Microbulbifer sp. GL-2: one gene and its partners. The protein of the gene in region 2 interacts with the protein of the main gene of each other region in a pairwise test. Links are inferred from orthologs where the notes say so. Each region holds a gene or a part of one and is shown on either strand. Other genes may lie near its edges.

Region 1 (10,967 bases), 850 kb from region 2 along the record:
ACCTTCCCCCACCCAACTCAAATAGCTCCCGAAAAAACATACCTCATATGCATTCAAACGCACCAGCACCAAGAGGAAAGTTCGAATAATAAAACTGCGTAAAAAATTTATGTGGGAGGGGGATTAAGTTTGCATTGCTCTAAAGAGCAATGCTGAAGTTATTACACAGAGAAGGGCATTACCCTTATCTTGAAGCTGGTTATTTAAAATGCGCCCTATTAATAAAAAAATAGATTCAGCAATAGCTCAACCAAATTTTCTGGCCCACTATTTATAAAGCTATGTATTTTTTCAAAATGAATACCCACTAAATATTTACAGAAAAACCAACGTCAGCTTTTTGAATAGTAGGAGATAGGGGTGGGAATTGAGACCAGCCAAGTCCACCGACTGGCTAGCCTCACGAATTATTTAATAACCTGCGTCAATATCAGCTATTCAAATAACTCTTTTTTAACTACGAATCAGGCTGAGAAGCTCTTTGGTTTTTTCCTGCATTAAAGCTTCATCCCCACGGGATTCCACATTTAAACGAACCACAGGCTCTGTATTGGACATGCGCAAGTTAAAGCGCCATTCAGGATAAACTATGCTCAAGCCATCTACATGCTCGACACTTTTAGCTTCCGGTGCAAACTTTTCTTCCGCAGCCTTCAGCAGTGCCGCTGCATCCTTCACCTTGGAATTAATCTCTCCAGAACAAGGAAAAGCAGCCATACGCTCACTAACCAGCCGTGAAAGGGGCTTACCGCTGCGGCTAACCAGTTCTGCCACTAGCAACCAAGGAATCATACCGCTGTCACAGTAAGCGAAGTCACGAAAATAGTGGTGAGCGCTCATCTCTCCACCATAGATGGCATCTTCCTTACGCATACGCTCTTTGATAAAAGCATGGCCAGTCTTACTCTGCACCGGCTCACCACCAGCGGCACGGACAATATCCTCTGTATTCCACAGCAGGCGCGGATCATGAACCACCTTGGCGCCTTTGTGCTTAAGCAGGAATGCTTCAGCAAGCAGCCCCACCACATAGTACCCCTCGATGAACTCGCCCCTCTCATCGAAGAAAAAGCAGCGGTCAAAATCACCATCCCAAGCTATCCCAAAATCAGCCCCACTCTCACGCACAGCTTCCGCGGTAGATGCGCGGTTCTCCGGCAGGATTGGGTTGGGAATTCCATTAGGGAAATTTCCGTTCGGCTGGTGGTGCACCCGCACAAATTCGAATGGCAGGTGTGGAGCCAAAGCATCCACTACTGCACCGGCACCACCATTACCGGCATTCACGACCAGTTTTAGGGGACTTAGGGCCGCATTATCTATATAGCCCAGCAGATGCTGTACAAAATCCGCACGATGCGCCAAGCGCTGCAGGTCACCGCGACTGGTCACCGGAGCAAAGTTATTTTTCTCCGCCAGGCGCTTGATATCCAAAAGGCCTGTATCTCCACTGATGGGGCTACTTCCGGCACGAACAAATTTCATACCGTTGTAATCCATCGGGTTATGACTGGCGGTCACACAAATACCGCCATCAAAGTCTCCGTTGAAGGTGGCAAAGTAAACCTCTTCAGTACCACACTCACCAATATGGAATACATCGGCCCCGGCGTCGCGCAGCCCATTGTTTAGGGCATCCGTCAACTCAGCACTGGTCAAGCGAATATCATGCCCGACCACTACCCGGCGCGCACCCAGGAACTGGGCAAAGGCACGTCCAACCCGGTAGGCAACCTCTGTATTTAATTCTTCTGGCACGCGACCGCGCAAATCGTAAGCCTTAAAACAGGTAAGCTCAGCCAATTATTTCTTCTCCTGAGTTGCCTGCTCCGGCAGATACACATTCTCATAGACATGATTAGTGGCTTCAATAAAGCCCTCAACCGAGCCACAATCAAATCGTCGCCCCTTAAACGCATACGCCAATACACACCCCTGGCGCGCCTGGGCAAGCAATGCATCAGTAATTTGCACCTCCCCATTTTTTCCGGGAGGCGTGTCGCGAATCAGATCAAAGATATCTGGAGTTAGAATATAGCGGCCAATAATCGCTTTGTTACTTGGCGCCTCTTCCGTTGCAGGTTTTTCTACCATGTCAGTAACCTGATACAGGCCCGGTTTGATTTCATTACCTGCGATTACACCAAACTTATGTATCTGATCCTTAGGCACTTCCTCAACAGCAACAATGCTGCAACGAAACTGCTTATATAGTTGCACCATTTGTGCCAGTACGCCCATGTCCTCATTCAGGCACAGGTCATCCGCCAATACCACAGCGAATGGCTCATCCCCTACCAGGCGTCGGCCTTGCAGGATTGCATCCCCTAAACCGCGCATTTCCCCTTGGCGAGTGTAGGAGAAGCTGGCACTGTCAATTACTTGACGAACAGAGTCCAGATAGCGCTCTTTGCCGGTTCCGGCAATCTGGTGCTCAAGTTCGAAATTGGTATCGAAGTGATCTTCAATAGCGCGTTTGCCCCGACCAGTGACAAAGCCGATCTCCGTCAGACCGGCTTCAATCGCTTCCTCCACACCGTACTGCACCAACGGCTTGTTCACCAGAGGCAGCATCTCTTTAGGCATAGCTTTGGTGGCAGGTAGGAAACGTGTGCCATAACCGGCAACCGGGAATAAACATTTCTTGAGCATTATGCTCTCCCATATTCTAAAAACGAGCGCCCCCCAGCGCTTGGGCGGAAACGTATCATAGACGGAAGGGGTAATCACTTACAGAAGATGACGCCGAATTCACCGTCAAGACCGTATAATTAGGCACCAAATACCTTAAGATTATGAAAGCAATTCCAGCGCCAGTCACAAAAACAGCCCTGACCGACTAGACAAGCGACACAGAGCCCTTAGAATGCCCGCTCTTACAAAAACGCCCAGTATGGATTGCGTAACCACCCACTAACGGGGAAAAGATGAGTAATTTTGTTCAAAAAAGCACCTATAGCAGAGAGGAGCTACTAGCTTGCTCCCAGGGTAAGATGTTTGGCCCTGGCAATGCACAGCTCCCCGCTCCCAACATGCTGATGCTGGATCGCATCACGCACATCTCAAAGGAAGGCGGAGCCTTCGGCAAGGGAGAGCTGATCGCGGAACTGGACATACACCCCGACCTATGGTTTTTCGACTGCCACTTTCCCGGCGACCCGGTAATGCCCGGCTGTCTCGGCCTGGATGCGATGTGGCAGCTACTCGGCTACTTTTTAGCTTGGAAGGGCAACCCCGGGCACGGCCGTGCCCTCGGTTGTGGTGAGGTCAAATTTACCGGTCAGATCTTGCCTACCAGCAAGAAAGTCACCTACCACATCCAAATGAGCCGCATCGTTGAACGCAGGCTTGTTATGGGAATTGGTGATGGCACAGTTTCAGTTGACGGTCGTGAAATTTACACAGCCAAGGATCTTCGCGTAGGCTTATTTACCCGTACCGATAATTTTTAAACACACTGAAAACCACTATCGGTAGAATTTATGAAGTACTCTACCGACAAGCTATGCTGGAGACCACTATGCGTCGGGTAGTCATTACCGGAATGGGTATTACATCCTGTATCGGCACCAATACAGAAGAAGTCACCGCCTCGCTGAAGGCTGGACGCAGCGGAATCCGCTTCCAAGAGGAATACCAGGAACTCGGCCTGCGCAGCCAGGTTGCAGGCCCTGTGGATATCGACTTCAAGGAGCACATCGATAGAAAGCAACTCCGCTTTATGGGAGATGCCGCTGCCTACGCGTATATCGCCATGCGCGAGGCTATCGACATGTCAGGCCTGCAGGAGCGCGAAATATCCAACCCGCGCTCGGGCATTGTAATGGGCTCAGGTGGCACATCCACACAACAGATTATCGATGCCGCTCACACTCTTAAGACGAAAGGGGTGAGACGTGTTGGTGCCTACCGGGTACCTCAGGTCATGAACAGCACTGTATCCGCCTGCCTCGCTACTCCTTTTAAAATTAAAGGGGTCAACTACAGCATTTCCTCTGCATGTGCCACCAGTGCGCACTGCATTGGACACGGGGCCGAGCTGATCCAGATGGGTAAGCAAGACGTTGTCTTTGCCGGAGGCGGTGAGGAACTCGCCTGGAGCCTTACCCACTTATTCGATGCCATGGGCGCACTCTCAAGCAAATATAACGATGAGCCCACCAAGGCCTCCCGCCCCTACGATGCCGAACGCGACGGTTTTGTAATTGCTGGCGGTGGCGGCTGCTTGGTATTGGAAGAGATGGAACACGCCGTTGCGCGCGGCGCCACTATCTATGCAGAGCTGACCGGTTATGGGGCAACCTCTGACGGCTACGATATGGTCGCCCCCAGCGGGGAAGGTGCAACCCGTTGTATGCAGCAGGCGCTCGCAGGTATGGATGGCAAAGGCCTGCAGGGTAACGTGGATTACATCAATACCCACGGTACCTCAACCCCCGTTGGAGATATAGCTGAGCTGAAAGCAATGCGCGAAGTCTTCGGCGACAAGGTTCCGGCATTTGCCTCAACCAAGTCGCTAACAGGCCACTCCCTCGGTGCCGCCGGTGTTCAAGAGGCTATTTACAGCCTGCTGATGATGCAAAACAACTTTATCGCCGCATCCGCCAATGTAGACAAACTGGACCCAGCAGCCGAGGGTATGGACCTGGTCACCAACATTCGCGACTGTGATATCAAACGAGCCATGTCCAACAGTTTTGGTTTTGGTGGCACCAACGCCTGCCTGATCTTCGACAAAGTCTGATGGATTAAGACGAGTTAATAAAAAGGCGCCTAATGGCGCCTTTTTATTATTGAGGGTATCTGAACCTACACAGACTTCTCCGCCCCCAAACGCTCCAGCCAAAGCTCTACCTGCCGGGTAAGTCCCTGGCGCCAACTATGTTGCTGGATACCAAAAACGTCACGCAACTTGCCACAAGCAAGTACAACACTTCGATCTCTCTGGTCTGAATCCTCCAGCGTACTCAGCTGCGCAAACCGCTCTTCATCGTGGAATGATTGCGCCCGCTCCACAACTTCCAATGCAAATTCAATAGCAGTGCAACTATCCGAACTTCCGTAGTGATAAATCCCTGAGACACTGGCACCACTAGCCAATTGTTGTGCAGCTGCTACCGTCACACGAGCCATATCGAGAACAGTGACAGGGTTACCATTATTGAGACCATCCAACTCGAGGGGTTCTCCCGCTACAAAGCCGCGCAACACCCGCCCAAGAAGGGCGTCCTGGTTGCTGTCCACCATCCAGCCAAACCGCAGGATAGCCAGGTTCTCCAAATCACCCAGGGCGCGCTCACACGCCAACCACTGACGCCCACTACGGGCCTGCGGATCCGCCACTTCGTCCTCATCATATCTGCGTTGCTCACCACCGGCGAAAACCTGATAGGAAGAAAGGTGAATAACATGCTGGCAGGGGCTTCCAGCTAACTGCTTAGCCACCTGCAAGGCTTCAGGCATGCCCTGGTCATCAGCACAGGCTGAAGCATTAATTGCAATTGCTCCAGGACGCAGCTGGTCGAGTTCTGTGGGTGATAGTTGCTGCACACGAAATCCGGCGCGCTGCAGACGTTTCTGCAGCGCGCCGTCGATATCGTTACCGGCAGTAATGACCGCGACCGTATCCGGCTTGTAGCCGGTATGTAGATCAGACACTGGATAGACCAGTCTTAGAAGGGAATATCGTCGTCAAAGCTGTTATCGAAGCCTCCAGTGGCCCCCTGGTTGGGCTGCTGCTGAGGCTGCTGCTTGTTGGATGGCGCCATCGGTGATGGGGCTGTGCGCCCTTGTGCAAAAGAGTCCTGGCTGCCTTGCTGGTAGCCTCCCTGGAAACCACCCTGCTGTTCGTAGCCCCCCTGGCCTCCGCCCACAGACTGACCGCCCATACCTGCAGCACCCATTCCAGCACCACCCATACCCTGGCCAAAACCGCCCTGCTCTCCACGTCCGTCGAGCATCTGCATTTCACTGGCAACAATCTCGGTAGTGTAGCGGTCCTGGCCGCTATTCTTGTCCTGCCATTTACGGGTGCGCAATGAGCCCTCAATGTACACTTTAGAGCCCTTACGCAAGTACTCACCGGCAATCTCAGCCAGGCGGTTGAAGAACACCACTCGGTGCCACTCGGTTCGCTCCTGCTGCTGTCCGGTCTGCTTGTCCTTCCAGCTCTCACTCGTGGCCAGGCTCACATTGGTGACAGCACCGCCACTCGGCATATATTTGGTTTCCGGATCGTTTCCCAGATTACCGATCAGAATTACTTTATTGATCCCCCTGGCCATAGCCCTCTCCTCTCTTCGCCCCAGGTCCGACCCAGGTAATAATCATTCAAAAATTAAAAATGTGAGTTCACTCACATCGACAATGCGTGGTCACCCAGAATGGCAACCAGTGTATTTTTATCCAGCAGCATACAACAGACACCACCAGTTAGTAAGCACTACCCTCTCGGGCATCTGACGCTCGTTCACGCAGCAACCACCAGAGTAAAATCCAGGCCAGCAGTACGATAAAGCCAAGCCATGCCACTGCACCGGCACCCCCAAGACCAAACAGGTAGCCGCCCAGACTTCCACCAACAAAAGTGCCGAAAAACTGCAAAGTAGCGTAGAGCCCCGAAGCGGCACCACGGGCATCCTCAGGTGCTTTGCGGGTCAACTGTGCAGGTAACAGAGCTTCAAGCAGGTTGAAACCGGTAAAGAAAATCCCCAACAGCAATACTACAGCTACAGGACCATTCATCGGCAACAATGCCGCGCTGCCCCCGGCCAGGGCAACACAGGCGAAGTTCAAAGCCGTGCCAGCCTTACCGCTGCGCTCAGCCACCCGCATCAGGGGCAACATCAGAATGAAAGTACCCAGCATTAGCGGGCCGTATAGCTTCCAGTGCTCCTCTGCCGGCCATCCAAGCCTGTCGACCAGCACCAGCGGCAACGCAACGAACATGGCAGTCAACAAAAGGTGGGAAAAGAAAGCCCCAGAAACCAATCTCCAGGTAAGGCCGTTGCTTAGAACCTTGCGAAAACCACCACTAAAAACCGCCGGGCGCTTTGCGACTTGGGGAGTCGGCACTATTCGCCAGACTAACAGCATCCCCAGTACAGCCAACCCCGAGGTAAGCCAGAAAATAGCCGGCAGGCCACCAGCTCCCGCAAGTGCCGGGCCAAGTATCACTGCCAACATAAACGCCACACCGATGGATGCCCCGATCACAGCCATTGCTATGCCCCGCTTCTCATCCCGCGTGAGATCGGCAACCAAGGCCATGACCGCCGCGGCAATAGCACCACAACCCTGCAGAATTCTGCCCACAATCAGGCCGTAGACCGAATCTGTCTGCGCGGCAACCACACTGCCAATGGCAAACAGGGCCAGACCGGTATAGATAACAGGTTTGCGGCCCCAGCGGTCAGAAAGAAGCCCCAAGGGAATCTGCAATAGTGCCTGGCTCAGTCCATAGGCGCCCATGGCCAGGCCCAGCAGCATCGGTGTGCTATCGCGGTAGCCTTCACCGTAAACTGTGAGAACCGGCAGCACCATAAACAGGCCGAGCATACGAAAGACATAAAGGGAAGCCAGCCCGCCCAGGGCCCGGCGCTCAATGGAATTCATGCAGTTCCCGGAACAGCGTCAAATTGGGCGCGCATTGTACAGCGCACAGCCGCCAGGCTGTAGGGGAAGCCGTACAAGTTTTGGGCATTTCTAACCACGGCCATAGTCATCATCAAAGCGAACGATATCATCCTCCCCGAGATAGCTACCGGATTGGACCTCTATAAGCTCGAGGGGAATGGTTCCCGGGTTTTCCAGTCTATGTACCACCCCCAGAGGGATGTAGGTGGACTGATTCTCAGTAATCAACAACTCTTCATCACCGCGGGTAACCTTGGCAGTACCGCGCACCACGATCCAGTGTTCGGCCCGGTGATGATGCATTTGCAGGGACAGCTGCTGCCCCGGCTTGACCACAATACGCTTTACCTGGAAGCGTGGCCCAGCATCAATAGAATCGTAATAGCCCCAGGGCCGATCGACTTTGCGATGGCGCCGAGCCTCACTGCGCCCGGAGCGCTTGAGGCTGCTCACAAGCTTCTTAACATCCTGTACCCGCTGCTTTTCGGCGATCAACAGGGCATCATCAGTATCGACAACCACCAGGTCTTTCACACCTAATAGGCTAACCAGACGACTCTCCGCCCGCACAAGACAGCTTTCACTATCCTGCAGCAAGACATCTCCCTGCAGCAGATTGTCATCGGCATCCCGCTCCGCCAGTTCCCAGAGTCCGAGCCAGGAACCCACATCGCTCCAACCCGCGTCCATAGGCACCACCGCAGCGGACTCGGTGGGCTCCATCACCGCATAATCCACCGACTCTTTAGCGCAGGCTGCAAAGGCTTCCCCGTCCACCCGGGTAAAATCCAAATCCCGGACAGCGCCTTCAAAAGCCCTGCGGCAAGCATCGAGAATATCGCTCCGGTGTTCTTTTAGCTCCTCCAGATAACGAGAAGCCCGGAACAGAAACATGCCACTATTCCAGGAGTATTCTCCACCAGCCAGATAGGACTCAGCAGTATTCGTATCCGGCTTTTCGACAAATTCCGCCACTCTCCACGCTTCAGCAGCCAAAACCTCTCCACGGCGAATGTAGCCATAGCCGGTTTCGGCCCGGGTCGGCACAATACCAAAGGTTACCAGGTGCCCGAGCCCCGCCAGGGTCTGTGCCGTCTGCGCTGCTTTCTGAAAAGCTGTCACATCAGCCACGACATGATCTGCCGGCAACACGAGCAGCAATGGGTCCTCACCAGCCTCCAATGCCGCTAGCGCCGCGAGAGCGATAGCCGGCGCCGTATTGCGTGCACAGGGCTCCAGTAGGATCGTCTGGGCTCCATGGCCAATCTCCTGCAGCTGTTCTGCTGCGGCAAAACGATGCTCCTCATTGCACACTAAAATGGGGGCCTGCAACTGCTGTATACCCTCCAGCCGTCGCACCGTAGCCTGCAGCATGGTTTCGCTGCCGATTAATGGCAGAAATTGCTTGGGGTAGGCCTCACGGGAGAGTGGCCACAAGCGGGAGCCTGTACCACCGCAGAGAATTACAGGGATCATCACTTCAACTTTTCTTCTGGCTGTTGGAAATTTGCGACAGACGATTTTGGCACATCGGGTGGCGAGTTTATACTTGACCGTTTTTCCGGCACCGCAGTTGTGATCGCCCTGAGCGGAGCAAGTCCGAGACCCGGCCCAGTATCATCAGCAGATAGGTAGAGCGTGGACACGATTTATGTAAGGGGTGCGCGCACCCACAACCTGAAGAATATCGATCTCGACATTCCCCGCGACAAACTGATCGTGATTACCGGGCTGTCTGGCTCCGGTAAATCCTCCCTGGCATTCGACACACTCTATGCCGAGGGCCAGCGCCGCTATGTGGAGTCCCTTTCCACCTATGCGCGCCAGTTCCTATCGATGATGGAGAAGCCGGATGTCGATACCGTGGAGGGGCTGTCACCAGCAATATCCATTGAGCAGAAATCCACCTCCCACAATCCGCGCTCGACTGTAGGCACTATCACTGAGATATATGACTACCTCAGGCTGCTGTTTGCGCGTGTAGGCGAGCCTCGTTGCCCGGAGCATGATGAGCCTCTTCAGGCCCAAACCATAAGCCAGATGGTGGATCAGGTATTAGCTCTACCGGAGGGCAGCAAAATTATGCTGCTTGCTCCAGTGGTTCGGGACCGCAAGGGTGAACACCAGCATGTGTTCGAACAACTGCGTCGCGACGGCTTTGTGCGCGCGCGTATCGACGGCGTGACCTGCGACCTGGACGATACCCCAAAGTTGGATAAACGTCGTAAGCATACTGTGGAAGTGGTAGTTGACCGCTTTAAAGTACGTAAAGACCTGCAGTTGCGCCTGGCTGAATCCTTCGAGACCGCCCTGAATCTCACTGATGGTATTGCCTCTATCAGCTTTATGGATGGTGATCAGGAAGAACGCCTATTCTCCGCCCGCCACGCCTGCCCAGTGTGTGACTATTCACTGGACGAGCTTGAACCGCGCCTGTTTTCCTTCAACAACCCTGCCGGTGCCTGCCCCAGCTGTGATGGCTTGGGAGTTAAGCAGTTCTTCGATGAAGACAAGGTAATCCTCGATCAGGAGAGCAGTATCTCCGAAGGCGCAATCCGAGGCTGGGACCGTCGTAATATTTACTACTACCATATGCTCGACTCCCTCGCCGAGCATTATGGCTTCGATCTCGACAAACCATGGAAAAAACTGCGCAAAACCCACCGCAAGGTTATTTTGCAAGGCAGCGGCGACGAAGAGATTGACTTCAGCTATGTCAACGATCGCGGTGACGTCACCGTGCGGCAGCACACCTTTGAGGGCATTATCCCCAACTTCCAGCGTCGCTACCGGGATACCGAATCCCAATCGGTGCGCGAAGAGCTGGCGAAATATCTGAGCACACAGAAATGTCCCGAGTGCCTTGGCACCCGCCTGCGCCGTGAGGCGCGCCATGTCTTTGTGGACAACCGTACCCTCGCTCAAGTCACCGAATTGCCAGTGGGTGATGCCTTTGAATACTTCGATCACCAACTCACCTTCAAAGGCGCTCAAAAAGAAATTGCCGATAAAATCCTCAAGGAATTGCGCGATCGCTTCCGCTTCCTGGTAGACGTGGGCCTCAATTACCTGACCCTGAACCGCAGTGCAGAAACATTATCCGGCGGTGAAGCCCAGCGCATCCGCCTCGCAAGTCAGATCGGCGCCGGCCTTGTCGGTGTGATGTATATCCTCGACGAGCCTTCCATTGGCTTGCACCAGCGGGATAACGAGCGTCTATTGAATACCCTCACTCATCTACGAGATATCGGTAATACAGTGATCGTCGTTGAGCACGATGAAGACGCGATCCGTAGTGCCGACTTTATTGTCGATATCGGCCCCGGTGCTGG
Region 2 (7,780 bases):
CCGCCAACCGACGCCTTGTGGGTGAGCTTCTGCGCGCACAGGGTGTTGAAGTGGTAATCGCCGCCAGCGGCGAAGAGGCCCTGCAGCACTGGCAGCAGAGCACTTTTGACCTCGTCTTTATGGATATCCAGATGCCCGGCATGGACGGCATCGAGGTCACCCGCTGCATCCGCGAGCGGGAAGCCGGCAAACGCACCCCCATTATTGCTCTTACTGCTCACGCTGGAGCCGAGGAGAAAGCGAGGCTGCTGTCCGCAGGACTGGACGACTACCTGAGCAAGCCTGTAAGCGAAGCTCAGCTATCCCACATGATCAAGCGCTGGCTCAAACTCATAACACCCCAGGTGGTGGAAAAACTGAACTTTGACCGAATGCGTCTAGTAGATATTGGCGAGAGCCTGACCCTCGCCAACGGCGATGCCAAGCTGGCCAGGGACATGTTGCAGATGCTCGTGGACGGGCTCTCTCCAGACGAGCGCGAACTGGAGCGACTGCAAAGTATCGGTGATCTCAAAAGCATGTTTGAGTTGACCCATCGCATGCATGGTGGCTGCTGCTATTGCGGCGTATCACGGTTGCGAGAAGCGACCTGTGTCTTACAGGAAGAACTGCGCACTCAGCAAGATAAGGCGCCGGCCGAGATTGACCGGCGTAAGCTCGATGCAGTATTGAGAGAGATTCGCGCCCTGCGGGAGTGGGCATCGGAGCAGGACCTGGACACACTATTTGGGCTTGAGGTGGCCTAACGGGCCTCAAAAATAACAAATGCCACAGCTGCGTCCTTTTCATCGGAGAGGGAAAGGTGAATTACTTCAACTCCCAGGGAGCTCGCGCGTAGCTGCGCCGCGCCACTGAGTAAAACCTGGGGGGCCGCAGCCTTGCGCCTGCGCACCTCAATATCCTGCCAGGAAATTCCCTCACCGATACCCGTACCCAGTGCTTTGCCTACCGCTTCCTTGGCAGCAAAGCGCTTGCACAAATAGGCGGCACGGTTTGCTTCGGCCAGGTCGGCAAAATCGCAGCGCTCTCCATCGCTCAGGATACGCTCAACAAATCGTTCGCCATGGCGCAGCCAGGCAGCTTGTATACGTTGATAATTACAAATATCCGTGCCGATACTGACGATCATTTCCCATAAACCTGTTTGAATAATTCGCGGCTCTGCAGCGGCTTTTCCCCGAGCAGTGTGAATAGTAACGAGCGGGTCAAGCGCTTCGCCGGGGCCAGTAATTCTTCAGGCCAATCCCCATCCCTCTGCGCCCGCGCTATGCCAAGCAGTTCAGCACCGCGATATTCACCGGCGCGCAAGGCACCGCCGGGCTCCCGGTGCACCGGTACAAAGCCCCGCTCCAATTCGAGCCGGTAACCTCCATCCTCACTCACTGCCCCCTGGCTGTAGGCACATTGATCCAGTGACGGACAACTGCCCAGCTCAGTTAGCAACTGCAACTCAAAGCTGCGTAGCGGCCCCTCCAGCCCAGCATTACTCGCATCGCCCAGCGTTGCCATTACCTGCAGCAACCGCTGATAAGCGGCAAATAGCTCGTAGTGGGCCTCTCCTTCCGGCAAAAGCCTTACCAGCAGCTCATTGACATAAAGCCCCCCGTACACACTCCGCCCTTTTAGCCAGAGCGGTGCGCCGGCATTTTCTACAGGCCCCAGAGTTTTCAATGCTCCACTACCGAGCAGGGAGACTAGCAGTGGTGAAAAGGGTTGCAGTGCCTGCTGGCGCCGCTGTTTACCCCGGCGTGCGCCGCGGGCGACGCAGGCGATTCTACCGAACTCCGGGGTGAGCAGCTCCAAAATCAAGCTGGAGTCGCGATAGGGACGGGAGTGTAGGATATATGCCGGCTGTGCCGGAGGTGATGTCTTCATGGCATCAGCAGCCGAACAAAGACGGATTACTCGTCCCGGTAACCGAGACTGCGTAGGGCCCGCTCATCATCGGACCAACCGGATTTTACCTTAACCCACAGGTTCAACATGATCTTGCTGTCGAATAGGCGTTCCATATCCTCGCGGGCCTGACTGCCAATCTGCTTGATCCGTTCGCCCTTGTTACCGATGATCATGCGCTTCTGCCCGGAGCGCTCCACCAGGATCGCCGCACTGATATGCAGGATTTTCCCCTCCTGGGTGAACTCTTCAACTTCGACAGTCACTTGATACGGCACTTCGGCGCCCAGCTGGCGCATAATTTTCTCACGCACAATCTCCGCAGCAAGAAAACGTGAGCTGCGATCAGTGACCTGATCTTCCGGAAAAAAGTGCTGTCCCTCAGGCAGGTGCTTGAGAATCACCTCTTCCAACGTATCCAGATTGACGTTGCGCAGCGCCGATATAGGCACGATTTCCGCTTTGGGGTTTTGCTCCGCCAGAGCCTGCAGCTGCGGTAAAAGGTCCCCTTTATCCTCCAGCTGATCCACTTTATTAACCGCAATAATCAGCGGACATTTAAGACCTCGCAGTTTATCCGCTACCACTTGGTCGCCCTCGCTCCAGCGGGTGCGCTCCACGACAAACACAACCACATCCACATCGCGCACCGCACTGGATGCAGCCCGGTTCATATAACGGTTGATAGCCTTCTCCTGATCTGAATGCAGTCCAGGCGTGTCGACAAAAATAATCTGGTTCGGGCCCTCGGTCTTTATACCGAGCATATTGTGGCGGGTGGTCTGCGGCTTGCGGGAGGTGATCGCCAGCTTCTGCCCCAGTAAATGGTTCAGCAGTGTAGACTTACCCACATTGGGGCGACCGACAATCGCGACATAGCCGCAGCGAGAGGGTTGTTCGCTCAAAAAAGTTCTCCGAAAGGTTTGGAGGTGCCCGGGAAACCCGGAACCAGCTCGGCCTCCCGATGCTGGAGGCCATCAATTCAAGGCAGGCGGAGTTCGCCTTCACACATTGTAAGGTTAGTCCTGGTCGCCGGTAAGCTGCCTGTAGGCTTCTACTGCGGCAATCTTCTCCGCGGCGCGACGGCTGTTGGCCTCTCCACGCACCGGCTGTGCCAGGCCACTGACCCGGCATTCAACAATAAAATGTTGGGCGTGTTCCATACCGGAGACATCCACTACGGAGTACTCCGGCAGCGGCTTCTTGCGACCCTGCAGCCATTCCTGCAAGCGAGTCTTAGGATCCTTCATTGTCTCCAGTGATAGCCCCTGCAACCGCGAGGCGAACCATTCCAATACCCTGGAACGCGCTGCTTCAAGGCCAGCATCCAGATAGATGGCACCGATCAGAGCCTCTACTGCATCGGCCAGAATAGAGGCGCGGCGAAAACCACCGCTCTTCATCTCACCTTCACCAAGGCGCAGGCAATCGCCAATATCCAGTTCACGAGCCAGTTTTGCCAGGGTCTCACCACTGACTAATTGTGCACGCAGGCGACTTAACTGCCCTTCCCGCCCCTCGGGAAATTGCTCGTAAAGCGCAGCCCCAATGGTGAAACCGAGGATCGAGTCGCCGAGGAATTCCAGGCGCTCATTGTTACGGCTGCCGTGGGAGCGATGCGTCAGCGCAAGCTCCAACAACTCACCCTGTTCAAACTTGTAGCCGAGACGCTTACACAGGCGTTCCAGTAAAAGATCAGTCACGTTTGCGGAATTGCTCCAGATCTACCAGCGGATCACAGCAAAGCTCCGGCTTGGCCGTATCGAGCTGCTTGTTAAATTTCATTACAACATCGACGTTGTAAACCAACGGTTGTCGCAATTCATAATTGATACTGACCACCGTACTCTTTGCGCCGCGAACGACTTGCAACGCCTCGGTAGGCGCACCGCGCACGTTGTTGATCAGGAAGAAGCGGCCCATCTCTTTCTTGATTTGGCCCACCGTCATATTTTCCAGCTCCGGGTTTTCACCCAGAGTTTTTAATGCTTCGTTGATATAACGCGCGTCTACATATGCCGGCGCCATTTTGGAAACGCAGGTCAGGGCAAAACCCAGTACAGCAATAACCAGTAACCAGCCCCAGTAACTCATACCGCGCTGGCGTCCCAATGAAACTTGGATAGCACTACCCATAATTATGCCCTCAATCCTTAATGCCAACGCAGTGTCGGCCAGTTCTCATTATTGGATGGAGCCTACACGTTTAAAGCTGGGCAAACTGAGCAATTTGTCCCAATGCATCCAGATGGCAAACGCCTTGCCCACCACATCGCGCTCGGGCACAAACCCCCAGGCGCGGCTGTCGAGACTGTTATCGCGGTTGTCCCCCATCATAAAGTAGTGCCCTTCCGGCACAGTACCGCTGAAGTTACCATATTCCCCGGGGGGGACATTCTTTGCCATCAGGTGACGTTGGCCGTAGAGGTTCTCCCACATAATCTCAACCTGCGGATTAACCGGTGGAAGCGCCTGTATCAACTCCTGCGGTGCCAGCTCCCCATTCACGTAGAGCACATTATTTTTCAGCTCAATTTTGTCACCGGGCAGGCCGATCACCCGCTTAATAAAATAGGTATCGTTCATGTGCGGTGGGAAAAATACCATTACATCGCCGCGCTGCGGCTCACCGATATTCACCACCTTGGTGCGAGAAACAGGCAATCGAAGGCCGTACTCGTATTTGTTCACCAGGATAAAGTCGCCGATCTGCAGAGTGGGCACCATCGAGGCTGATGGAATCTGGAAAGGCTCAACAATAAAGGAGCGCAATACAAACACGATGGCCAGGATCGGGAAAAACGACTTGGCGTATTCCACAACAACTGGATCTTCCTGCTGCTCCCCCACCCCTTTCTTGCGACGACGGGCGAAAAACAAGCTGTCAACCAGCCAGATTCCGCCGCTGATCACAACCAACCAGAGCAGAATCAGAGGTAAATTAATATCCATTACAAGTCTCTATTATCCTTGATCTCGATAGCGGGCAGAGCCGTTATTGATCCACTTTCAGCACTGCCAGGAAAGCCTCCTGGGGCACTTCCACACGGCCGAGCTGTTTCATACGGCGCTTACCCGCTTTCTGCTTTTCCAGCAGTTTCTTCTTACGGGTAATATCGCCACCATAACATTTTGCGGTCACATTCTTGCGCAGGGCTTTCACCGTGGTCCGCGATACCACTTGCCCACCAATCGCTGCCTGGATCGCCACATCAAACATCTGGCGGGGGATCAGCTCTTTCATTTTCTCGGCCATGGCACGCCCCTTCTGCTGGGCGTTTTCACGGTGAACAATCAGTGCCAGAGCATCGACACGGTCGCCATTAATCAGAATATCCAGGCGCACCAGCTTTGCCGCCTCGAAGCGCACAAAACTGTAGTCCAGCGAAGCAAAACCGCGACTCACAGATTTGAGGCGGTCGAAGAAGTCCATCACCACTTCACTCATCGGCAGCTCATAGCGCAGGGACACCTGTGAACCCACGTACTGCATATCCTTCTGGATTCCCCGCTTGTCCACACAGAGAGTAATCACGTTGCCGAGGTATTCCTGCGGCACCAGGATATTTACTTCTGCGATGGGCTCACGCATTTCCTCAATATTGCCCACATCCGGCAGGCGCGAGGGGTTATCCACCATCACCACCTCGCCATCGGTCTGCTCAACCTCATACACTACGGTGGGTGCGGTGGTGATCAGGTCAAGGTCGTATTCCCGCTCCAGGCGCTCCTGGATAATCTCCATGTGCAACATGCCGAGGAAGCCGCAGCGGAAACCAAAGCCAAGGGCGTCAGAAGTCTCCGGCTCATAGAACAGGGAGGCATCATTCAGGGACAGCTTTTCCAACGCATCGCGGAAGGCTTCATAGTCGTCGGAGCTAACCGGAAACAACCCTGCGTAAACCTGCGGTTTAACCTTCTGGAAGCCGGGCAACATTTCGATTTCATCGGCTCCCTTGGCATGGGTCAGGGTGTCGCCCACTGGCGCACCGTGGATATCCTTGATACCAGCCACTACAAAGCCCACTTCACCGGCGCGCAGTACGCCAGTTTCGTGACGCTTAGGGGTGAAGATTCCAACACTGTCCACCACGTGGGCGCGACCAATAGACTTGGTGACAATCTTGTCCTTGGTTTTCAAGGTGCCCTGCACCACGCGTACCAAGGACACCACTCCCAGATAGCTGTCGAACCAGGAGTCGATGATCAGTGCCTGCAGCGGCGCATCGACATCACCCTCTGGTGGCGGCACCAGGCGTATCAGATCCTCAAGGACATCCTCCACACCCAGGCCAGACTTGGCACTGCAGCGGGTCGCGTCGGCGGCATCAATACCGATAATATCCTCGATTTCCTCCGCCACTTTGTCCGGATCCGCCTGGGGCAGGTCCATCTTGTTGAGGACCGGGATTACTTCGAGCCCCTGCTCGATCGCTGTGTAGCAATTGGCGACCGACTGGGCTTCTACCCCCTGAGCCGCATCTACAACCAGGAGCGCTCCCTCACAGGCTGCCAAAGAGCGTGATACTTCATAGGAGAAGTCCACATGCCCCGGTGTATCAATAAAGTTCAACTGATAGGTCTTACCATTACGCGCCTTGTAATCGAGTGTTACGCTCTGCGCCTTGATAGTAATTCCACGCTCGCGCTCCAGCTCCATACTGTCCAGAACCTGTTCAGCCATCTCCCGACTGGAGAGGCCTCCACAGTCCTGGATAAAGCGGTCAGCCAGGGTAGATTTCCCGTGGTCGATATGGGCAATAATGGAGAAATTGCGGATATGAGAGAGATCTGTGGCCACTGCGGAATAAAAACCCTTGAAAAATCAATCGATTAGCCGGCAATCGTGCCAACTGTGTGGCGCAAGTCTAACAGAACTCATGCACAGAGGAGAGAGGCAGGTGACCCATTGGGCCACCATTCGCCTTTTGTGATTAGCTTTCGATCTTAATTGTACGGAAAGTTGACTGGCCCGCACGGAAGAAACGGATTGGCAGTAACTCGTCTTCAGGGAGGCCTTTGACCACAGTTTTGTAATCTTTTATGTCCCCCACTTCCTCGAATCCCAGCTGGGCGATGATATCGCCGCTACGCAGACCGGCCTTGGCACCGGGCTTGCCTGGGATCACCTGCTTAACAAGGACGCCAGTCTCCACATTCCAGCGCTGCTTCAGACCATCGGGAATCTCTTCTACCACGACTCCAAGGCGACCACCGATACTGGTAGCCGGATGATTAACGGCCTGGGTGCGCTCGCCATCAGAGCCTGGCAGGGCACCGACAATAACTTTCAACCTTTCGGATTTGCCCTTACGCATCAGCTCAACAGGCACCTCGGTACCGGGGCGGATCTGGCCAACCACATGGGGCAGATCACCGTGAACACCAATCTTACGGCCATCAAAGCTGGTAATCACATCACCGGCCTTAATACCTGCTTCTGCAGCCGGAGTGCCGGGACTCACCTGCTCGACCAGGGCACCAGAGGGCTTGCGGAGCCCCATCGCTTGAGCCATGTCGCGATCCACATTGCGAATACCCACACCGAGCCAGCCTCGATCAACACGCCCCTTCTCTTTCAACTGCGCCACAACATCTTGGGCCAGGCTTGCCGGAATGGCGAAGGACAGGCCAATGGAGCCGCCGCTGCGAGTATAAATCTGCGAATTGATACCAACGACTTCGCCCTCGAGATTAAACAGCGGACCGCCGGAGTTACCGGGGTTAATAGCTACATCAGTCTGGATAAAAGGCACGTAATTCTCGCGGCTCTCATTGGGAATGCTGCGGCCCATGGCGCTCACGATACCAGCACTGGCGGAGTAATCGAGGCCAAATGGCGAGCCAATCGCAACCACCCACTCCCCTACCTGCAGCTCCTCTG
Region 3 (10,918 bases), 590 kb from region 2 along the record:
AGAGGCATCCCCGACAAAGATTACTTTGTAGTCCTTCGCATAGGTGCGCAAAATCTCCAGCAACGGCATATTTTCATTAAAGCGGCGCTGGTTGTCTTTCCACACATGTTCGTAGACAAAATTGTGGAAATAAAAGTACTCCAGATGCTTGAACTCAGAACGGCATGCAGAAAACAACTCTTCACAGATTCGCACATAAGGGTCCATTGAGCCCCCCACATCGAAAAAGATCAGCACCTTTATCGCATTGTGCCGCTCCGGCACCATCTGGATATCCAACAAACCTGCATTACGTGCAGTAGAAGAAATTGTATTATCCAGGTCTAACTCTTCTGCAGCACCGGTACGGGCAAACTTACGCAGCTTGCGCAGGGCAACCTGAATATTACGGGTGCCCAAGCTGATGCTGTCATCCAGGTTCTTAAACTGGCGCTTCTCCCATACTTTTGACGCGGAACGATTACGCCCTTTGCCGCCGACCCGGATTCCACCCGGATGATAACCACTGTTACCGAAGGGGCTGGTACCACCGGTACCGATCCAGCGGTTGCCGCCGCTATGGCGCTTCTTCTGCTCCTCTAAGCGTTTCTTGAACTCCTCCAGCAGTTTTTCCAATCCACCAAGACTTTGGACTTTCGCCTTTTCTTCTTCGGTGAGCTGTTTCAGAAATTCTGCCCTGAGCCAGTCCTCAGGAATCATTTGCTCGACAATATCATCCAGCGTTTCCAGGTCTTTGAAATAAGACTCGAAAGCGCGATCGAACTTATCGAAATGTTTCTCATCTTTCACTAGGCAGACCCTCGCCAGGAAGTAAAACTCCTCCAGGTCTGCAAACACCAAGCGCTGTTGCAATGCTTCGAGCAGTGCCAGCAGCTCGGTAATGGATACCGGCAATTTATAGCGGCGTAAATTTAGAAAAAAGCCAATCAGCATAGTAATTCGCAGTCAGCACAAGAAAAAAGACACACGGCCTAGCCAGGTGGTAAACCTTCAGGGAGATAACTTTTTCTCCCTGAAGTAACACAACCGGCCCATCAACGATTGTCGCGACGCGCCATAAATGCAAGACGTTCTAACATATGGACGTCCTGTTCATTTTTCAGCAGGGCTCCATAAAGAGGTGGAATTGCACTGCTATTATCACGGTTTTTCAATACCTCCTCAGGAATATCATCTGCCATCAGCAACTTGAGCCAGTCGATTAATTCTGAGGTGGAGGGCTTTTTCTTCAAGCCGGGAACTTCGCGTAACTGGAAGAAAATATCCATGGCCTCTGCCACCATCTGCCCCTTGATGTCCGGGTAATGCACATCGACGATTTTGCGCATGGTGTCGCGGTCGGGGAAACTGATGTAATGGAAAAAGCAGCGGCGCAGGAAGGCATCAGGCAGTTCTTTTTCATTATTGGAAGTAATAATAACGATGGGGCGGTGCTTGGCTTTGATGGTTTCGCCAGTTTCGTAGACAAAGAACTCCATGCGATCCAGCTCTACCAGCAGGTCGTTGGGGAACTCGATATCCGCCTTGTCGATCTCATCGATAAGTAATACCACGCGCTCCTCTGCCGCAAAGGCCTCCCACAGCTTGCCGCGCTTGATGTAATTACCGATATCGTGAACTTTATCCACCCCCAACTGGGAATCTCGAAGGCGCGATACGGCATCGTATTCGTACAAGCCCTGCTGCGCTTTGGTGGTGGACTTAATATGCCACTGAATCAGCTGCATGCCGAGACTCTGTGCAACCTGCTCAGCAAGCAGTGTCTTGCCGGTGCCCGGCTCACCCTTGATCAACAGGGGGCGCTGCAGGGTGGCTGCCGCGTTGACCGCCATCTGCAGATCTTCAGTCGCTACATAGCTGTCAGTACCGGTAAATTTCATGACTACTCCAATCCTGTATTCGCCGCTATCTATCTGATTTAGCGAATGATAATTGATCAACGGGGTTGGAGGCGAGGCGGGAACGATCAAATTGGATGACCAGCCCGAGTAGGTTGAAGAAGTACGTATGGGGTAGGAATCAAGCCACCTGGGTACTCCGGCGATGCACAACCTGCCGCCCCTTACCTGTGATATACCAGCGGATGCCCAAGTGGCTGTGGATCTTACCTACCATCTCCAACACAAGCAGGCTGTTCAGGGCGCGGGCAACGGAGTTGGTTTCCATACCACTGTCCTGCACCATCCCGGACAGAGAGCGGAACACACACTCGCCACTATTGAGCAGGTTGAGCACTTGCAGGGCATTCTCATCCAGCTTGCGAATCTGATTAAAGTCCAGTGCCGGTCCCTGCTCCAAATCACCCTCAATTTCATGTTCCAGCAATGGCATCATCTCAAGCTGCATAGTGCGCAACTCCTGTTCCAGGTTCTCAACCCTGGCGCGGGCGATGCTGGCATCACGAAGTTGGCGGCGGGCGGCATTAAATACAAACATTCGTGAGGCAATAGCGGCCAGCAAGCAGTAGCCAGTGAAAATCAAAAGGCGCGATGGGTCCCCCTGAATCTCAATCAACAGGTCACTTTGAGTAAACTTCAGGAAAATGGGCACCATCAAGGCACCGCACAGCCCCATGATCAAGCAACGTGCGAGGCCGGCCGGGTCCTCTTCGGTAAACAGCATCTGATAGTAATTCACCAGCCCGCCAAGAATGCCCGAAACCAGCATTACCGCGGTGAGAATCAGCAGGTGGTCGAGCATCAGGGTTCCTCAGCCGTCAATGGCAGCCACCGCCAGCAGAATTAGGCGGAAAAAGTACACGTCAGGGGCACTTCTTCAATATTTTTCTGAAAATCCGACAACCGGACCCACTGACCAGTCGCCGGTGAAATGGACCTATAGATTTCTTGTGAGCTGCATTTCCAGAAATGGCTACGTCATTATTTGATATCAATAGTTCAATTATTCAGTATGGCCTTACGCCAAGCGTGGAAGCAGCCTAATAGATATAGCAGCTGTCACCGGCGAGAGAACCCCGGGACAAGGGATGTGGCGCCTTTGATCTATGGAAGGAGGTATTACACGGAGAACAAACTTGCGAAATCCGATAAAAGAATAAATATAAACAGGGCTAGTAGGTAGACAGACGCCTGCGCCTATTAGCCCATGAAACCAGTTACTAAGCGAAATGTGAGCGCTTTCGCGATTACTGCTCGTTGAAGTAAGGGTCATCATCGAAGCGACTGCGTCGATCGCGGCGATACCTAAACAGCAAAGCAACAATGCCCCAAACGACCATAACCGCTAATGCCCCCCCAGCGGAAAACACTAAATTTGCAGTTACTTCCGGTGCTGCACCATTTTCTTCAAATAGCATCTGGTATACAAAAAGAGGCAGCACAGGCATTGCCACCGAGTCGGCAACCGGTATTTTTACCGGCACCAGTAGCACTGCCGCGGAAACCAGTAACAGAGTTCGGCGCAACCAACTCCAGCGCCAGTTTCGCATAAACCACCAGCCGGCCAGTAACACCACCAGGGTTGAAGCTGCATACACCATCCAGGCAAGTTGAAAATCTTCTGACATTTATTTTCTTCTCTAATTTTCCATCGCCCTCGACAGGATATTCGACGGCATCCCTTCAACCAGCATCCACCCAGGTGACAATATGCTCCTCCATATCATCCGGATGTACTAGCTCCTCACTCACTACACTGCCACGTACTGACATACCAGCCAGGTGGACAGATTCAACATCCCCACTAATCAAGGGGTGCCATTCCGGCAGCGGGCGCCCCTCGGAGAGACAGCGGTAAGCACAAGTACGCGGCAGCCAGCTGAACTCAGGAATATCCTCCACCTGAAGCTGTATACAGTCAGGCACCAGCGCTTTGCGTTGGCTGTACTGGCTACAGCGGCAGGAGTGGGTATCAAGCAGGCGGCAGGCAACATTGGTACTGTATACCTCACCGGACTCTTCATCTTCCAGACTGTGCAAACAGCAGCGTCCACAGCCGTCGCAGAGAGCTTCCCACTCGGAAGTACTCATCTGCGTTAGTGTCTTGCGCCGCCAAAAGGGCTTTTGAGCCATTTTCTGCCTCAGCGCTGCAGCTTGCTGTTCTTCAATGCGATTTCACTCATTTCAGAGTCGGCTACTGGCGGCATCTGTAAATAGTAACCGCGCACACGCAGTTCCTGCAGGACCTTGTCAGCACTTGCACGCGCCAGCTTACGCTCTGGTGTCACCAACATGGTGGTCAGGTGCTGGGGACTGCCAAATAATTCCAATAAATTTTCCGGTACCCGTGCGGTCCCTTCGCGCTTGTCCACGTACAGGTACATTTCCTCTTTATTAGGACTGCGATAAATATCACATACAACTTTCATTTTATTTCCTCATTGCGCAGATGTCGCAGTGCATCAAGCAAGGGTTCGCCAACTACTTTTGCCCGCCAACCACATAGCCGCCCCTGCAGCTTGGGACTAGTAGCCTGTACCAAGGCCTCCAGCTCTTTCTTGCGAATGAGAATTTCAGCTGGCAGGCCCTCGCGTTCTGCGATGGCACTGAGATGCTGGCGCAATTGTTTCAACACTTCGCCCTGCTGGCGGTTAAGTGGTTGCGGCAGTCGCGCAGGCATATCGCTGCGCTGCACAGCACGGGAAATCACCTGCAACAGATTATCCCCGTGCTCCCTGAGTGCGCGCCCTTCAAAGCCTGCCTGGCTCAGCCCCCCTTTGTGCCGTGGCAACTGCTGGGCCAGGGTCATACAAATATTTTCCTTGAGCAGGTGGTTGCGCGGTATATCGAGTACACGCGCCTCACGCTCACGCCAGGCGCAGAGGTCCTGTAAGGCCGCCAACTGCGTACCACGCAAACGCCAAGCGCCTTTTACTTTCTGGTAATAAAGTTCCGGCACCTGTGGTCCGCGCGCTGCAGTTACAATGGCCGCGCAGTCTTCCTGCAACCATTCCTCGCGCCCACACTCCTGCAGGCGCTTTAGCAAGACTCCATAAAGTAATGGCAGCCAGGCAACATCAAGGGCTGCATAGTTTTTTTGCGCCTCACTGAGGGGGCGCTGCAACCAGTCGGAGCGGGTCTCACTTTTTGGTAACTCCATGCTCAACAGCTCACGTACTGTGGCTGCATACCCCAAACCGGCACCCATGCCATTTAAAGCAGCGGCAATCTGGGTATCGAAAATTGGCTCTGGGACTGCCCCCAGCAGGCGCTCAAGGGTTTCCAGATCCTCACTGCAACTGTGCATGATCTTGGTGACAGCCGTATCCAGCAATAGGTCGCGCAGGGGTTGAAGATCCTCAATCGCAAGATTATCGATCAGGTAGCAATGCTTACCATCGCCCACCTGTACCAGGGCTGGCTGTGGATAAAAAGTGCGACTGCGCATAAATTCGGTATCCAGCGCTACTGCGCGCTGCTGGCGCCACTCAGAGCACAGGGCAGCCAACTGCTCGCTGGTATCCACCCAGCGTGGAGTGGTATCTATCTCGACCATCGGTATCACTCGGCAGGCGGGAAAAAAGAAATGCGACTGTTAAAGGCATGAGCCAGGGTACCGCCATCGATATATTCCAGCTCCCCACCGATGGGGACACCATGGGCAATACGGCTTACGGCAACACCATGCACCCTGGCTCGCTCGGCGATATATTGGGCCGTCGCCTCTCCCTCGACTGTCGGGTTGGTAGCCACAATCAATTCTTGCAGGGGTTCACTGGCGAGCCGTTGCTCCAACAGCTCAACTCCCAAGTCTGCAGGCCCAACACCATCAATCGGGGAAAGATGACCGTGCAGCACGAAGTAGCGGCCATGGTAATTACCGGCCTGCTCTATCGCCAGGACATCCGCAGGAGTCTCTACCACACACAGAGAGTCCTGCTCGCGGCGATTGTTATCACACAACGCACAAATGGGTTCTTCGGTCAGCGTGCGGCACTGATTACAGCGACCAACCTTTTCCACAGCTTGGGACAGACTCTGAGCCAACAGCACTGCTGCATCGCGATCTTTTTCCAGCAGGTACATCGCCATGCGCTGTGCCGACTTGGGGCCCACACTTGGCAGGCAGCGCAACGCGCGGATCAGTTCTTCGATCAGGGGACTAAACATAAAACTCTATTTCGATTCGGTGCCCGCCTTTTAGAACGGGAATTTAAAGCCTTCGGGCAGATTGACACCCGAAGCGAGGTCTCCCACCTGCTGCTTTTGCAGCGCCTGGGCCTTTTCCTCTGCTCTGCGTACCGCATCGTTCACAGCAGCCGCCAGCAAGTCCTCAAGCATTTCCTTATCCTCAGTGAGCAGGGACGGATCAATTTCGACTGAAGTTACGTCGTGACGACCATTCATTGTAACTTTGACCATACCCGCACCAGACTCACCACATACACGCAGGTCACTTAATTCCTGCTGCAACTTTTGCATTTTTTCCTGCATGTCGGCCTGCATTTTCTGGGCCTGCTGCATCAAATCGCCCAAACCTTTCATAAATAACCTCTATTCCTGTTTTGTGACCGCCCGGATGAAAATCAGGCATCCAAATATGTATTAATCCGTTTCGACCAGGGACTCGACAGAGCCCGGTTGCAACTCCGCATTAAACTCGACTACTAATTCCTGAACCACGGGGTCGGTAGTTAACGCTTCGCGAGCGGCGGTAAGTCGCGCCTCGCGAGTCGCCGCTGCCAGGCGTGCCGGTGTACCGCCTTGCACCAGCCCAACCTGGATCTGTGCCACCACCGGTTGCTGGAAAAAATCTCCCAGCAGATCTCCCAAGCGCCTCTGGTGCACATCGTCATAAAGGCTGCTGTAGGACTCATCCAAGGTAAAGGAAAGTATATTGTCCTGGCGCCCTACAAGCTCAAGGTGCTGGGCGATAGAGTGCAATATCCCGCTGATTCCCAGCTGCCGGTACAGTACCGGCCAGCTGCCAGAAGTAAGTGCATCGAAGCGCGCTTTCGGCGTATTTGTGGCTTCTGTAGTTACCGGTTGCCTCTGCGGTTCCGGCGATACAACAGATGGTAGTGGAGACAATTCCACTTCCGCTACACGCTGACGGAGTTCAGCTAAAACATCTTCGCGTCGACCTGGCGACGGTATTGCAGCAGCCTGCTCTTCTCCAGCAACCTCAGCAGGTTGGAGATCCTGCTCTGCCTGGCAGGCCATTGAGATAGGCTCGCTTTTCGAATAATTCTCGCTCGACCCTGTCGAGTGTACAGATTCCCCTACAGCCTCTATTACCGCTCCTTCATCTGCCGGAGCCGGTTGAACCTTCACCTCCGGCTCGGGCACTACCGCAACGGCCTCAGGCCTCTGCGGGGCCAGTTCAGACTTTTTTTCCGCGGTAACCCCCTGCGCCGCCGGAGGGGTGATAGATTGGGTTTCCATCGATACTGGGGCAGACTGCCCCTCCGCTGTAGCCCCTGGCAACTCTGCCTTGGGAATATCCGCTACCCCCTGCGGGCGAAATGCCAGCATACGTAGCAGGGCCATTTCGAAGCCGCTACGCGGGTCCGGGGCCAATGGTAGGTCTCGACGGGCATGCAGTGCCATCTGGTAATAGAGTTGTAAATTTTCCGGGGCTATCTGTGCGGCGAGTGCCTGCAGCCGCTCTCTATCCCCCAGCGCGTTATCTATCGATTGGGGCAACACCTGGACAACCGCCAGGCGGTGCAGGTTATCTGCCAGCTCTGCCAGAGCGGCGCTGTAGTCCGGTGCCTGTTGGGAAAGCTCCGCAACCACGGCAAATATCGCTACTGCATCCACATCAGCCAGGGCTTGCAATAGCTTCCACACCAGCCCGGTATCAATACTGCCGAGCATGCCACGCACCTCGGCCTCACTGATTTTGCCCGCCCCAAAGGCGATCGCCTGGTCTGTGAGGCTCATGCCATCACGCATACTGCCATCGGCAGCGCGCCCGAGATGCCAGAGGGCGCCCTCTTCGAAAGGTACCTGCTCCTGCTCCAAAACAAAGCGCAGATGCTCAACAACCCGCTCGGGGCTCATGTTCTTTAGTTTAAATTGCAGGCAGCGGGATAGCACCGTAACTGGCAGCTTTTGTGGATCTGTAGTGGCCAGCAGGAACTTCACATGAGGTGGTGGCTCCTCCAAGGTCTTCAATAAGGCGTTGAAGGAACTGTTGGAGAGCATGTGGACTTCGTCGATCAGGTAGACCTTGTACCGTCCCCTTGTCGGCGCGTACTGAACATTCTCCAGTAGCTCGCGGGTATCCTCCACCTTGGTGCGCGATGCCGCATCCACTTCAATTAAATCGACAAAACGGCCATCCGCAATCTCTGTACAGGTCGCACACTGACCGCAAGGCTCAGAGCTGACACCTTCTTCACAGTTGAGGCACTTGGCCAGAATCCGCGCTATGGTGGTTTTGCCCACTCCCCGGGTACCGGCGAACAGATAGGCGTGATGCAAACGGCCATTGTCCAGGGCATTGATGAGCGCCTGGAGTACATGCTCCTGCCCCACCATCTCCCGAAACAGCCGCGGGCGCCATTTACGTGCCAGTACTTGATAGCTCATCCAGTCTCCGGTGCTCGGCACACCTCAGCAAAATCAATTCTCGTGCGCCACTGCGCGGGCGCCATTATACCGGCATAGGCGCCTACGCATAGCGAATAGCCAACGACAACCCACAGATCAATCTGTGCCACTCGTAGCCGAAGCGAAGCTTATGTTATAACTGTGCGCCAACTCGCACTAAGAACAATCAGTCCATAACTACAGCGAGTTTGGTACGGGGAAAACTATAAGTAATGAATAAGGCCAGGAAGACGCTTCTTGAAAAGCTGTTTGCTGAGCACGGCCAAGCCCTCGTGAGGTTTGTTGCACGCATTGTCAAAAGCCCAGACGACGCCGAGGATATCGCACAACACGCCTACCTACGCCTGCAGAAACTCAGTGATGAGAAGGAACTGGATAACCCCCGCGCTTACCTTTACCAAATTGCCAACAACCTGGCTGTCGATCAGCTGCGCCGGGGCAAACTACACGTAGAGTATATCAACCAGCAAGTTCCCCTCGATGGAGAACCCCACAGTGACGACCACGCTGACCACCAATCCCCAGAGAGAGTCCTCGCTGCTCGCCAACAGCTTCAGTCCATCTACGAAACCATGGATAAACTGCCGCTCAAATGCCGTCAGGCTTTTCTCCTGCACAGAACCCGCGGGCTCTCATACAGCGAAATTGCCCGCGAGATGAATATCTCAGTCAGCAGTGTCGAGAAATATATTCTACAGGCGCTCAAGGCCTGCAGGAAAAAGGTCGGTTAAACTCTTCAAGCAATACCGCAAGATTCAAATTTTGTTGAGGGGGACATCGGCTCGGCCGTCTCAGCATGCAAGGACAATACTTAAGGCTCAAACAACTCTGCCAACCAGGGCACTTTCAGAATATTTTGCTGACAAAGTGACCCTGAGCATTGTGATTATTTTGCAAAGGGAAAGTTTGAGCCGCCTGCATCGCACAAATAAGACAAATTTGAGTAAGATGCACCCAAAATTAGGCACGATTGTCCCGTTAGACAGCCCTTAAGTTCAAGGTAACAGAGCAATTATGAATATCAACGCACAACAAACAACAAGCGAAGAGAGCCTGGACCAGGCCTGCGCTTGGGTTGCGCGTTTACGCTCCGATACCATCAGTGCAGCTGATAAACGTCAATTTGCGAACTGGCTGTCCACATCTGCCGAAAATCGCCATGCTTTTGAGGAAATTACTGAGCTTTGGGGCGACCTCGGTGCACTTGAACACATGCCTATTGACCAGCTCTTCCCAGAGGGTACCCCAACATCTCAAGCCTCCAGTTCTGCCAATGAAAAAAAGCAAAAGGTGAGAGATATTAGAAAGTCACCTCGCGGAAACTGGGGGGCACCCCAGTGGCTCCTAAGTGGAGGGCTGGCCACCTGCGGTGTATTTCTTGCTGCCTGGATCAGCCTGGATTGGTTAAACACTGGGAAATCCAGCCAACAAATCTATACCACCCAGCTCGGGGAAATTCGCACACTGAACCTTGCAGACGGCTCAGAAGTAAAATTGAATTCCAATACTGAGCTGCGTGTAAGCTATAGCCGTAAAGAGCGGCAGACCCATCTTATTCGTGGCGAAGCCTTCTTCGAGGTCGCTCGGCAGACTTCAAGACCCTTCACTGTCTCTGCTGGCAGCGCCAATATTCGCGTACTGGGAACTGAGTTTAATGTTGAGCTCAACCCTGAAAGCACCAAGGTATCTGTCACCGAGGGCACTGTGTCAGTAAGTGAGGCCGAGACCAGTCCCGGACTGTCTCCAGAGTCAGTCCGACTGACTAAAAACCAGAAAGTCAGCATCACTGATCACGGCCTGGGTGATGTACGCCCGGCCTCTCCCCAGGAAGCCACGGATTGGACCAGAGGTCTTCTCGTTTTTGAGAAAACCCCTCTCAAAGAGGCCCTGCAAGAGTTAAATCGTTATCTTTCTGTACCTGCGACTGCCGCCCCTCAAGTAGAAGGGCGCTTGGTGTCCGGGACCTTCGCCATTTCCGACCCGGACAATACTCTGGAAGCTATAGCCACAGCACTTCAATTGCAGCAAGACCGCAGCAACTCAAACCTGACTATCTTGTCTCCCAAGCACAACTAGGTTATAACCGTCATAAATGGCGGTTGTTTATTGTGCAAATTGCCGCCCACTTATAAATAGTAATAAGCACCTTAGTGCCAATTTTGGCGCTGAATGCAACAAAAATGGGCACCCTCTTGAAGGTAAAGTATTGGGCCTTTTTCTCCTTAATACTACTGCTGCCAGCTACTGGTACAGCTGATAGCTCCTGCCCAAAGCCCTCTATCTCACTGCCGGCTGGCTCCCTACCCCAAGCGCTAATATCCTTAGGCCAACAATGTAAGGTTTCTGTACTGGTACAGACTTCATCTGCATCCCGCTATGCATTGCCTGCGCAGGACATACCA

Evidence for each region.
Region 1: the proteins of recO (region 2) and ssb interact in binary tests that used the Escherichia coli proteins (3 or more experiments, as listed by UniProt). The link is inferred for Microbulbifer sp. GL-2 from one-to-one orthologs.
Region 3: the proteins of recO (region 2) and recR interact in binary tests that used the Escherichia coli proteins (3 or more experiments, as listed by UniProt). The link is inferred for Microbulbifer sp. GL-2 from one-to-one orthologs.

The regions. Positions count from the first base shown.
Region 1 is NZ_AP019807.1:878,104-889,070, forward strand. The notes cover bases 4,479-7,315. They hold ssb (single-stranded DNA-binding protein), read right to left. Parts: upstream 6,285-7,315; coding sequence 5,673-6,284; downstream 4,479-5,672. Other genes in these bases: fabB (beta-ketoacyl-ACP synthase I), read left to right, coding at 4,479-4,744; GL2_RS03920 (sugar nucleotide-binding protein), read right to left, coding at 4,810-5,658; GL2_RS03930 (MFS transporter), read right to left, coding at 6,433-7,315. Also shown: GL2_RS03900 (phosphomannomutase), read right to left, coding at 454-1,803; UTP--glucose-1-phosphate uridylyltransferase GalU, read right to left, coding at 1,804-2,652; 3-hydroxyacyl-[acyl-carrier-protein] dehydratase FabA, read left to right, coding at 2,928-3,452; more of fabB, read left to right, coding at 3,521-4,478; more of GL2_RS03930, read right to left, coding at 7,316-7,614; GL2_RS03935 (mannose-1-phosphate guanylyltransferase/mannose-6-phosphate isomerase), read right to left, coding at 7,705-9,111; excinuclease ABC subunit UvrA, read left to right, coding at 9,274-10,967. UniProt on the Escherichia coli protein: Plays an important role in DNA replication, recombination and repair. Binds to ssDNA and to an array of partner proteins to recruit them to their sites of action during DNA metabolism. Acts as a sliding platform that migrates on DNA via reptation.
Region 2 is NZ_AP019807.1:33,378-41,157, forward strand. Bases 1-2,743 are described here. They hold recO (DNA repair protein RecO), read right to left. Parts: upstream 1,876-2,743; coding sequence 1,126-1,875; downstream 1-1,125. Other genes in these bases: GL2_RS00130 (response regulator), read left to right, coding at 1-746; acpS (holo-ACP synthase), read right to left, coding at 743-1,129; era (GTPase Era), read right to left, coding at 1,902-2,743. Also shown: more of era, read right to left, coding at 2,744-2,801; rnc (ribonuclease III), read right to left, coding at 2,916-3,599; GL2_RS00155 (DUF4845 domain-containing protein), read right to left, coding at 3,592-4,032; lepB (signal peptidase I), read right to left, coding at 4,081-4,848; lepA (translation elongation factor 4), read right to left, coding at 4,892-6,697; GL2_RS00170 (DegQ family serine endoprotease), read right to left, coding at 6,831-7,780. UniProt on the Escherichia coli protein: Involved in DNA repair and RecF pathway recombination.
Region 3 is NZ_AP019807.1:617,790-628,707, forward strand. What follows is about bases 4,265-7,052. They hold recR (recombination mediator RecR), read right to left. Parts: upstream 6,069-7,052; coding sequence 5,460-6,068; downstream 4,265-5,459. Other genes in these bases: GL2_RS02815 (YcgL domain-containing protein), read right to left, coding at 4,265-4,327; rnd (ribonuclease D), read right to left, coding at 4,324-5,454; GL2_RS02830 (YbaB/EbfC family nucleoid-associated protein), read right to left, coding at 6,099-6,443; dnaX (DNA polymerase III subunit gamma/tau), read right to left, coding at 6,504-7,052. Also shown: GL2_RS02790 (VWA domain-containing protein), read right to left, coding at 1-933; GL2_RS02795 (MoxR family ATPase), read right to left, coding at 1,035-1,880; GL2_RS02800 (YEATS-associated helix-containing protein), read right to left, coding at 2,020-2,700; GL2_RS02805 (hypothetical protein), read right to left, coding at 3,146-3,526; GL2_RS02810 (YcgN family cysteine cluster protein), read right to left, coding at 3,582-4,031; more of GL2_RS02815, read right to left, coding at 4,040-4,264; more of dnaX, read right to left, coding at 7,053-8,495; GL2_RS02840 (RNA polymerase sigma factor), read left to right, coding at 8,729-9,247; GL2_RS02845 (FecR domain-containing protein), read left to right, coding at 9,531-10,592; GL2_RS02850 (TonB-dependent siderophore receptor), read left to right, coding at 10,697-10,918. UniProt on the Escherichia coli protein: May play a role in DNA repair. It seems to be involved in an RecBC-independent recombinational process of DNA repair. It may act with RecF and RecO.